2 linked regions of the Zobellia alginiliquefaciens genome follow. The protein of the gene in region 1 binds, or shares a complex with, the protein of each later gene. Links are inferred from orthologs where the notes say so. Each region holds a gene or a part of one and is shown in the gene's direction. Other genes may lie near its edges. The genes, in order: carB and carA.

The links.
Region 2: the proteins of carB (region 1) and carA are in contact, whole or in part, in a solved structure (PDB 1KEE), measured with the Escherichia coli proteins. The link is inferred for Zobellia alginiliquefaciens from one-to-one orthologs.

What each region holds. Positions count from the first base shown.
Region 1 is NZ_CP119758.1:80,442-84,173, reverse strand. The notes cover bases 92-3,490. They hold carB (carbamoyl-phosphate synthase large subunit), read left to right. Parts: upstream 92-434; coding sequence 435-3,290; downstream 3,291-3,490. Other genes in these bases: P0077_RS00395 (long-chain fatty acid--CoA ligase), read right to left, coding at 3,348-3,490; rpmH (50S ribosomal protein L34), read left to right, coding at 148-315. Outside these bases: more of P0077_RS00395, read right to left, coding at 3,491-3,732. UniProt on the Escherichia coli protein: Large subunit of the glutamine-dependent carbamoyl phosphate synthetase (CPSase).
Region 2 is NZ_CP119758.1:1,021,989-1,025,200, reverse strand. The notes cover bases 1-2,879. They hold carA (glutamine-hydrolyzing carbamoyl-phosphate synthase small subunit), read left to right. Parts: upstream 1-818; coding sequence 819-1,940; downstream 1,941-2,879. Other genes in these bases: eno (phosphopyruvate hydratase), read left to right, coding at 2,060-2,879; rplQ (50S ribosomal protein L17), read left to right, coding at 162-725; P0077_RS04265 (DNA-directed RNA polymerase subunit alpha), read left to right, coding at 1-100. In the rest of the region: more of eno, read left to right, coding at 2,880-3,212. UniProt on the Escherichia coli protein: Small subunit of the glutamine-dependent carbamoyl phosphate synthetase (CPSase).

The sequences.
Region 1 (3,732 bases):
GTAATAAAAACCAATCGCTAGGCGGCAGGCATTCAATAAAAATATTTTTCAAAATGTATTTGTCAGAGAGAAAAGTCTTTGTATATTTGCGCCCAGTTTTAGCGAGCGGTTTCGCAAATTTGATCACACAAAGAAAAGGATAATACAATGCCCGGACAGAAAAGAACATATCAGCCTTCAAAAAGAAAGAGAAGAAATAAACATGGATTTAGGGAGCGTATGGCGTCCGTAAATGGAAGAAAAGTTTTAGCTCGTAGAAGAGCTAAAGGAAGAAAAAAACTTTCTGTATCCTCTGAACCGAGACATAAAAAATAATGATATTATTTTTTTAGAAATATATAGGTGTTGCTTTTTATAAGTAACACCTTTTTTTATGTCAGATTTGTACTGATATTTGTAACAATTTATAGCCAAAGATTTAAAGAATACAACGAATGCCAAAAAGAAAAGATTTAAAATCCATACTACTGATCGGCTCCGGTCCCATTGTTATAGGTCAAGCTTGTGAGTTTGATTATGCAGGTTCTCAATCTTTACGTTCATTACGTGAAGATGGTATTGAGACTATATTGATAAATAGTAATCCGGCTACTATAATGACGGATCCATCAATGGCTGATCACGTGTATTTAAAACCGTTGACTACCAAGTCAATTATTGAAATACTAAAAGAACATCCTCAAATTGATGCGGTATTGCCAACTATGGGTGGGCAGACTGCTCTTAACTTATGTATAGAGGCAGATGAAAAAGGAATTTGGAAAGATTTTGGGGTTGATCTAATAGGTGTTGATATTGATGCAATCAACATTACCGAGGATCGTGAGCAGTTCCGTGAGTTGATGCTTAAAATTGGTGTTGGGATGGCGCCACAGGCTACGGCTACATCATTCTTAAAAGGAAAAGAAATAGCTCAGGAGTTTGGCTTTCCATTGGTAATTAGAGCATCTTATACTTTAGGAGGTGCTGGTGCGGCAATAGTATATAAACCAGAGGACTTTGATGAATTGCTGAGTCGTGGGTTGGAGATTTCCCCAATTCATGAAGTAATGATAGATAAGGCCTTGATGGGTTGGAAGGAGTATGAGTTGGAATTGTTGCGTGATAATAACGATAACGTTGTTATTATTTGTGCTATAGAGAATATGGATCCAATGGGTATTCATACCGGAGATTCAATAACTGTGGCCCCAGCAATGACCTTGTCCGATAGAACGTATCAGAAAATGCGTGATATGGCCATTCATATGATGCGTAGTATTGGTGATTTTGCAGGAGGATGTAACGTTCAGTTCGCTGTGAGTCCGGATGATGATGAAGAAATCATTGCCATTGAGATTAACCCAAGAGTTTCACGTTCTTCGGCATTGGCATCAAAAGCAACCGGATACCCTATTGCTAAAGTTGCAACAAAATTGGCGATCGGCTACCGTTTGGATGAATTGGAAAATCAAATTACAAAGTCAACATCGGCATTGTTCGAACCAACTCTTGATTATGTAATTGTAAAAATACCTAGATGGAACTTTGATAAATTTGAAGGTTCTGACCGTACTTTAGGACTTCAGATGAAATCCGTGGGTGAGGTTATGGGTATTGGACGTTCGTTCCAAGAAGCGTTGCACAAGGCCACTCAATCTCTTGAGATAAAAAGAAATGGGTTAGGTGCAGATGGCAAAGGTTATAATAATTATGATCAGATTATTCAAAAACTGACGATACCGAGTTGGGATCGTGTTTTTGTTATTTATGACGCTATTCAATTAGGTATTCCGTTGAGTAGAATCCATGATATTACCAAAATTGATATGTGGTTCTTAAAACAGTACGAAGAGCTGCATTTATTGGAGAAAGAAATTTCTACCTATACAATAGCGACGCTTACCAAAGACTTAATGTTGGAAGCGAAGCAAAAAGGTTTTGCCGACAGACAAATTGCTCACATGCTAGATTGTTATGAGAGTGAGGTGCATAAGAAGCGAACCGAGGAAATGAATATCAACAGGGTTTACAAACTGGTTGATACCTGTGCTGCGGAGTTTAAAGCCATGACACCGTACTACTATTCTACTTTTGAAGCGGAGATAGAAAAGCCGGATGGCACACGTTACGTTGAGAACGACAGTATTGTTACGGATCGTAAAAAGATTGTAGTTCTTGGTTCCGGGCCAAATAGAATTGGACAAGGAATTGAGTTTGATTATTGTTGTGTGCACGGTGTACTTGCTGCTGCGGAATGTGGTTATGAAACCATTATGATCAACTGTAACCCAGAAACGGTTTCAACCGATTTTGATACGGCCGATAAATTATATTTTGAACCGGTTTTTTGGGAGCATATCTATGATATTATCCGTCATGAGAAACCAGAAGGTGTTATTGTTCAGTTGGGCGGACAGACCGCTTTAAAATTAGCTGAAAAACTATCTAAATACGGAATCAAAATTATAGGAACTAGTTTTGAAGCGTTGGATTTAGCTGAAGACAGGGGTAGTTTCTCTGAAATGCTGAAACAAAACGATATTCCTTTTCCAAAGTATGGTATTGCGGAAACCGCAGATGAGGCTTTAACACTTGCTGATGAATTGGACTTTCCGTTACTAGTAAGACCATCTTATGTTTTGGGAGGTCAGGGAATGAAGATTGTGATTAATAAGGAGGAATTGGAGTCGCATGTAGTGGACCTTCTTAGAAAAATACCGAATAACAAATTGTTGTTGGACCATTACTTAGATGGTGCAATTGAAGCAGAGGCCGATGCCATTTGTGATGGTGAAGATGTATACATTATTGGTATAATGGAACATATTGAACCTTGTGGAATTCACTCGGGAGATTCTAATGCAACCTTGCCACCGTTCAACCTAGGTGAGTTTGTAATGCAACAGATAAAAGACCACACCAAAAAAATTGCCTTGGCATTGAATACGGTAGGTCTTATTAATATTCAGTTTGCAATAAAAGATGATATGGTCTATATCATTGAAGCCAACCCTAGGGCGTCTAGAACAGTTCCGTTTATAGCTAAGGCTTATAAGGAACCTTATGTGAACTATGCAACTAAGGTTATGTTAGGTGATAAAAAAGTAAAAGATTTTGATTTTAAACCAGAGCTAAATGGTTTTGCAATAAAACAACCGGTCTTTTCTTTTAATAAGTTCCCGAACGTAAATAAGAATTTAGGACCTGAAATGAAGAGCACAGGAGAGAGTATTCTTTTTATTGATAGCTTAAAAGATGATGATTTCTATAATCTTTACGCTAGAAGAAAGATGTATCTGAGCAAATAATAGTTCAGGTTAAAATGTAAAAAAGCTCGTGACAATGAATTTGTTACGAGCTTTTTTTTATAATTTTCCAAGGGCATAAAGTCGTCGTATTTCTTTCTTGTCAAATTTGCCTACACTGGTGCGTGGTACTTGAGAAACACACACAAATTTGTCAGGAATTTGGTAGTTGGCAAATTCATTACTTAGGAAATTTTTAAGCTCTTCATCCGTGGGTGTTTCGTTTTTTATGTTTAAAACTAGGATAGCCAAAGGTCTTTCCGCCCATTTTTCATCGGGAATAGCAATTACGGCAGCTTCTTTTATTTTGGGATGGGCCATTAATGCAGATTCTAAGGCAACACTAGATATCCATTCACCTCCACTTTTTATCAGGTCTTTCGTTCGGTCCGTAATGTGCATGAAGCCGTCATTGTCAATTGTGCTTACATCTCCTGTTCTAAAC
Region 2 (3,212 bases), 940 kb from region 1 along the record:
CTTCGGTAAAAAGTCCTTAACGGAATTAGAAGAATTGGTTATCAATAAGGGGCTTAGCTTCGGGATGGACCTTTCAAAATATAAATTAGATAAAGATTAATCGATATTTCTTACACGAAGGGAGATACCCTGGGATTGGAGAAGTACAATAGAATAGAAAAATGAGACACGGTAAAAAAGTCAATCATTTAGGACGTAAGACAGCGCATAGAAAAGCGATGTTGGCCAATATGGCATGTTCCTTGATCGAGCACAAAAGAATAAATACGACTGTGGCGAAGGCTAAGGCGTTAAAACAATTTGTTGAGCCTTTGATTACAAAATCAAAAGCTGAGAACAATGTATCTGCTGAAAAGGGAACGCACAACAGACGTATCGTTTTCAAAAACCTTAGAGATAAGGTAGCTGTTACTGAATTGTTCAGTACAGTTGCTGAAAAGGTTGCTGACAGACCAGGAGGTTATACAAGAATTATTAAGCTTGGTAATCGTTTGGGAGATAACGCTGATATGGCAATGATTGAGTTGGTTGATTTTAACGAACTATACAACGCTGGTAAAGCCAAAAAGAAAACTACTAGAAGAAGTAGAAGAAGTGGAGGCAAATCGGAAGAAACTGCTAAAGTTGATGCTAAAGAAACTCAGACACCACCAGTGGTCGCTGAAGATACTGAAGCAAAGGCTCAGACTGACACTGCAGCTAAAACAGACGATTCAGAAGAATAAGATGTTGATATTTAATAATTTTTTGAAAAGGATAAGCTTTACAGTTTATCCTTTTTTTATGTTTATTTGTGAAATTAAAAAAATAGCAAACGTATGAAGTACCAATCCCGAAAGAAAGCATTGTTATTATTGGCCGATGGCACCATATTTTATGGTAAGTCAGTAGGAGATAAAGATGGAACTGCATTTGGAGAAGTTTGTTTTAATACAGGTATGACAGGATATCAGGAGATATTTACCGATCCATCATACTTTGGTCAGATAATGGTGACCACAAATGCCCATATTGGTAACTATGGAACCGTAGCAGAAGAGGTAGAGTCAGATTCGGTAAAAATATCAGGTTTAGTTTGTAGAAACTTTAGTTATAATTACTCGCGGTCTAGAGCGGACAAGAGTCTTGAAAGTTTTCTTAACGAAAATGAGCTATTTGCCATATCAGATGTTGATACTCGTGCATTGGTGAGTTACATTCGTGATAATGGGGCCATGAATGCAGTGATATCTACAGATGTAGATAATATTGAAGAATTAAAAACAAAATTGGCAAAGGTACCAAGTATGGAAGGTTTGGAGCTGGCTTCAAGCGTTTCAACTTCTGAGCCTTATTTCTATGGTGATGAAAATGCACCTATGAAAATTGCCGCCTTAGATATAGGTATTAAGAAGAATATTTTACGGAACCTTGCTAAGCGAGGCGGGTATATAAAGGTTTTTCCTTATAATGCCTCCTTTGAAGAAATGGAAGCTTGGGGTGCAGATGGGTATTTTATTTCTAATGGCCCAGGAGATCCAGAACCATTGTCCGATGCTATACAGACAGCAAAGGGGATGATAAGTAGTGGGAAGCCTGTTTTTGGTATTTGTTTGGGGCACCAGATAATTGCCTTGGCAAACGGGGTATCTACCTATAAAATGCATAATGGTCATAGGGGGATTAACCACCCTATTTTAAACATACTTACGGGTAAAGGTGAGATTACCTCTCAGAACCACGGTTTTGCTATAAATAGGGAAGAGACGGAGAAAAATGAGAATTTAGAAATAACACATGTTCACCTAAATGATCAAACCGTAGCGGGTATCCGAATTAAGGATAAAGATGTTTTTTCGGTGCAATACCATCCGGAAGCCAGTGCAGGACCACATGATGCTGAGTATTTGTTTGATCAATTCTTTGATTTGATCGAGAAAAATTCAAACGTTATGGCATAAGGTTAAGTAATCGTTATAATTACGGTAATATAGTTGCGCCGTACAATGCATTACTTGCACGGTTTTGTATATTTGCAGCTGTTGAAATTTAAGAGAATTCCAAACAAAAAATAATATTTATGAGTATCATATTAAGTGTACACGCACGTCAGATTTTAGATTCAAGAGGAAACCCTACGGTAGAGGTTGATGTAATTACTGAAAATGGAGTAATGGGTCGTGCGGCAGTTCCTTCTGGAGCGTCAACAGGAGAGCATGAAGCAGTAGAGCTTCGCGATGGTGGCAATACCTTTATGGGAAAAGGAGTTCTTAAAGCGGTAGAAAATGTAAATACGGTTATTGCTGAGGAGATTTTGGGAATGTCTGTTTTTGAGCAGAACCTTCTTGATCAAGTGATGATCGACTTGGATGGTACTCCAAATAAATCAAAGTTGGGTGCTAACGCTATTTTGGGTGTGTCTTTGGCAGCAGCTAAAGCAGCAGCTAATGAATTAGGGTTGTCTTTGTTCCGTTATGTAGGTGGTGTTAGTGCAAATACTTTGCCTGTGCCAATGATGAATATCATTAATGGTGGTTCTCATTCAGATGCGCCAATCGCTTTTCAGGAATTTATGGTAATGCCGGTAAAGGCAAAAAGTTTTTCACATGCCATGCAAATGGGAACTGAAATCTTCCATAATCTTAAAAAAGTTTTACATGATAGAGGATTAAGTACAGCTGTTGGTGATGAAGGTGGTTTTGCGCCTAACTTAGCAGGGGGTACTGAAGATGCTCTAGATACTATTGCAAAAGCAGTTGAGAATGCAGGTTATAAATTGGGCGATGAAATTATGATTGCCTTGGATTGTGCTTCAGCTGAGTTTTTTGTTGATGGTAAATATGACTATACTAAATTTGAAGGAGATAAAGGAGTGGTTAGAACTTCTGAAGAACAAGCTCAGTACTTGGCAGATTTAAGTGCCAAATACCCTATCATCTCAATTGAAGATGGTATGGATGAGAATGATTGGGATGGTTGGAAATCTTTGACTGAAAAAGTAGGTGATAAAGTTCAGTTGGTTGGAGATGATCTTTTTGTTACAAATGTAGAGCGTTTGTCTAAAGGAATTGAAAATGGTATTGCAAACTCCATCTTAATAAAAGTAAACCAAATAGGTACGCTTACAGAAACTATAGCAGCTGTAAATATGGCTAAAAATGCAGGGTATACATCTGTAATGAGCCATAGATCAGGTGAAACAGAGGATAATACAATTGCAGATTTGGCAGTAG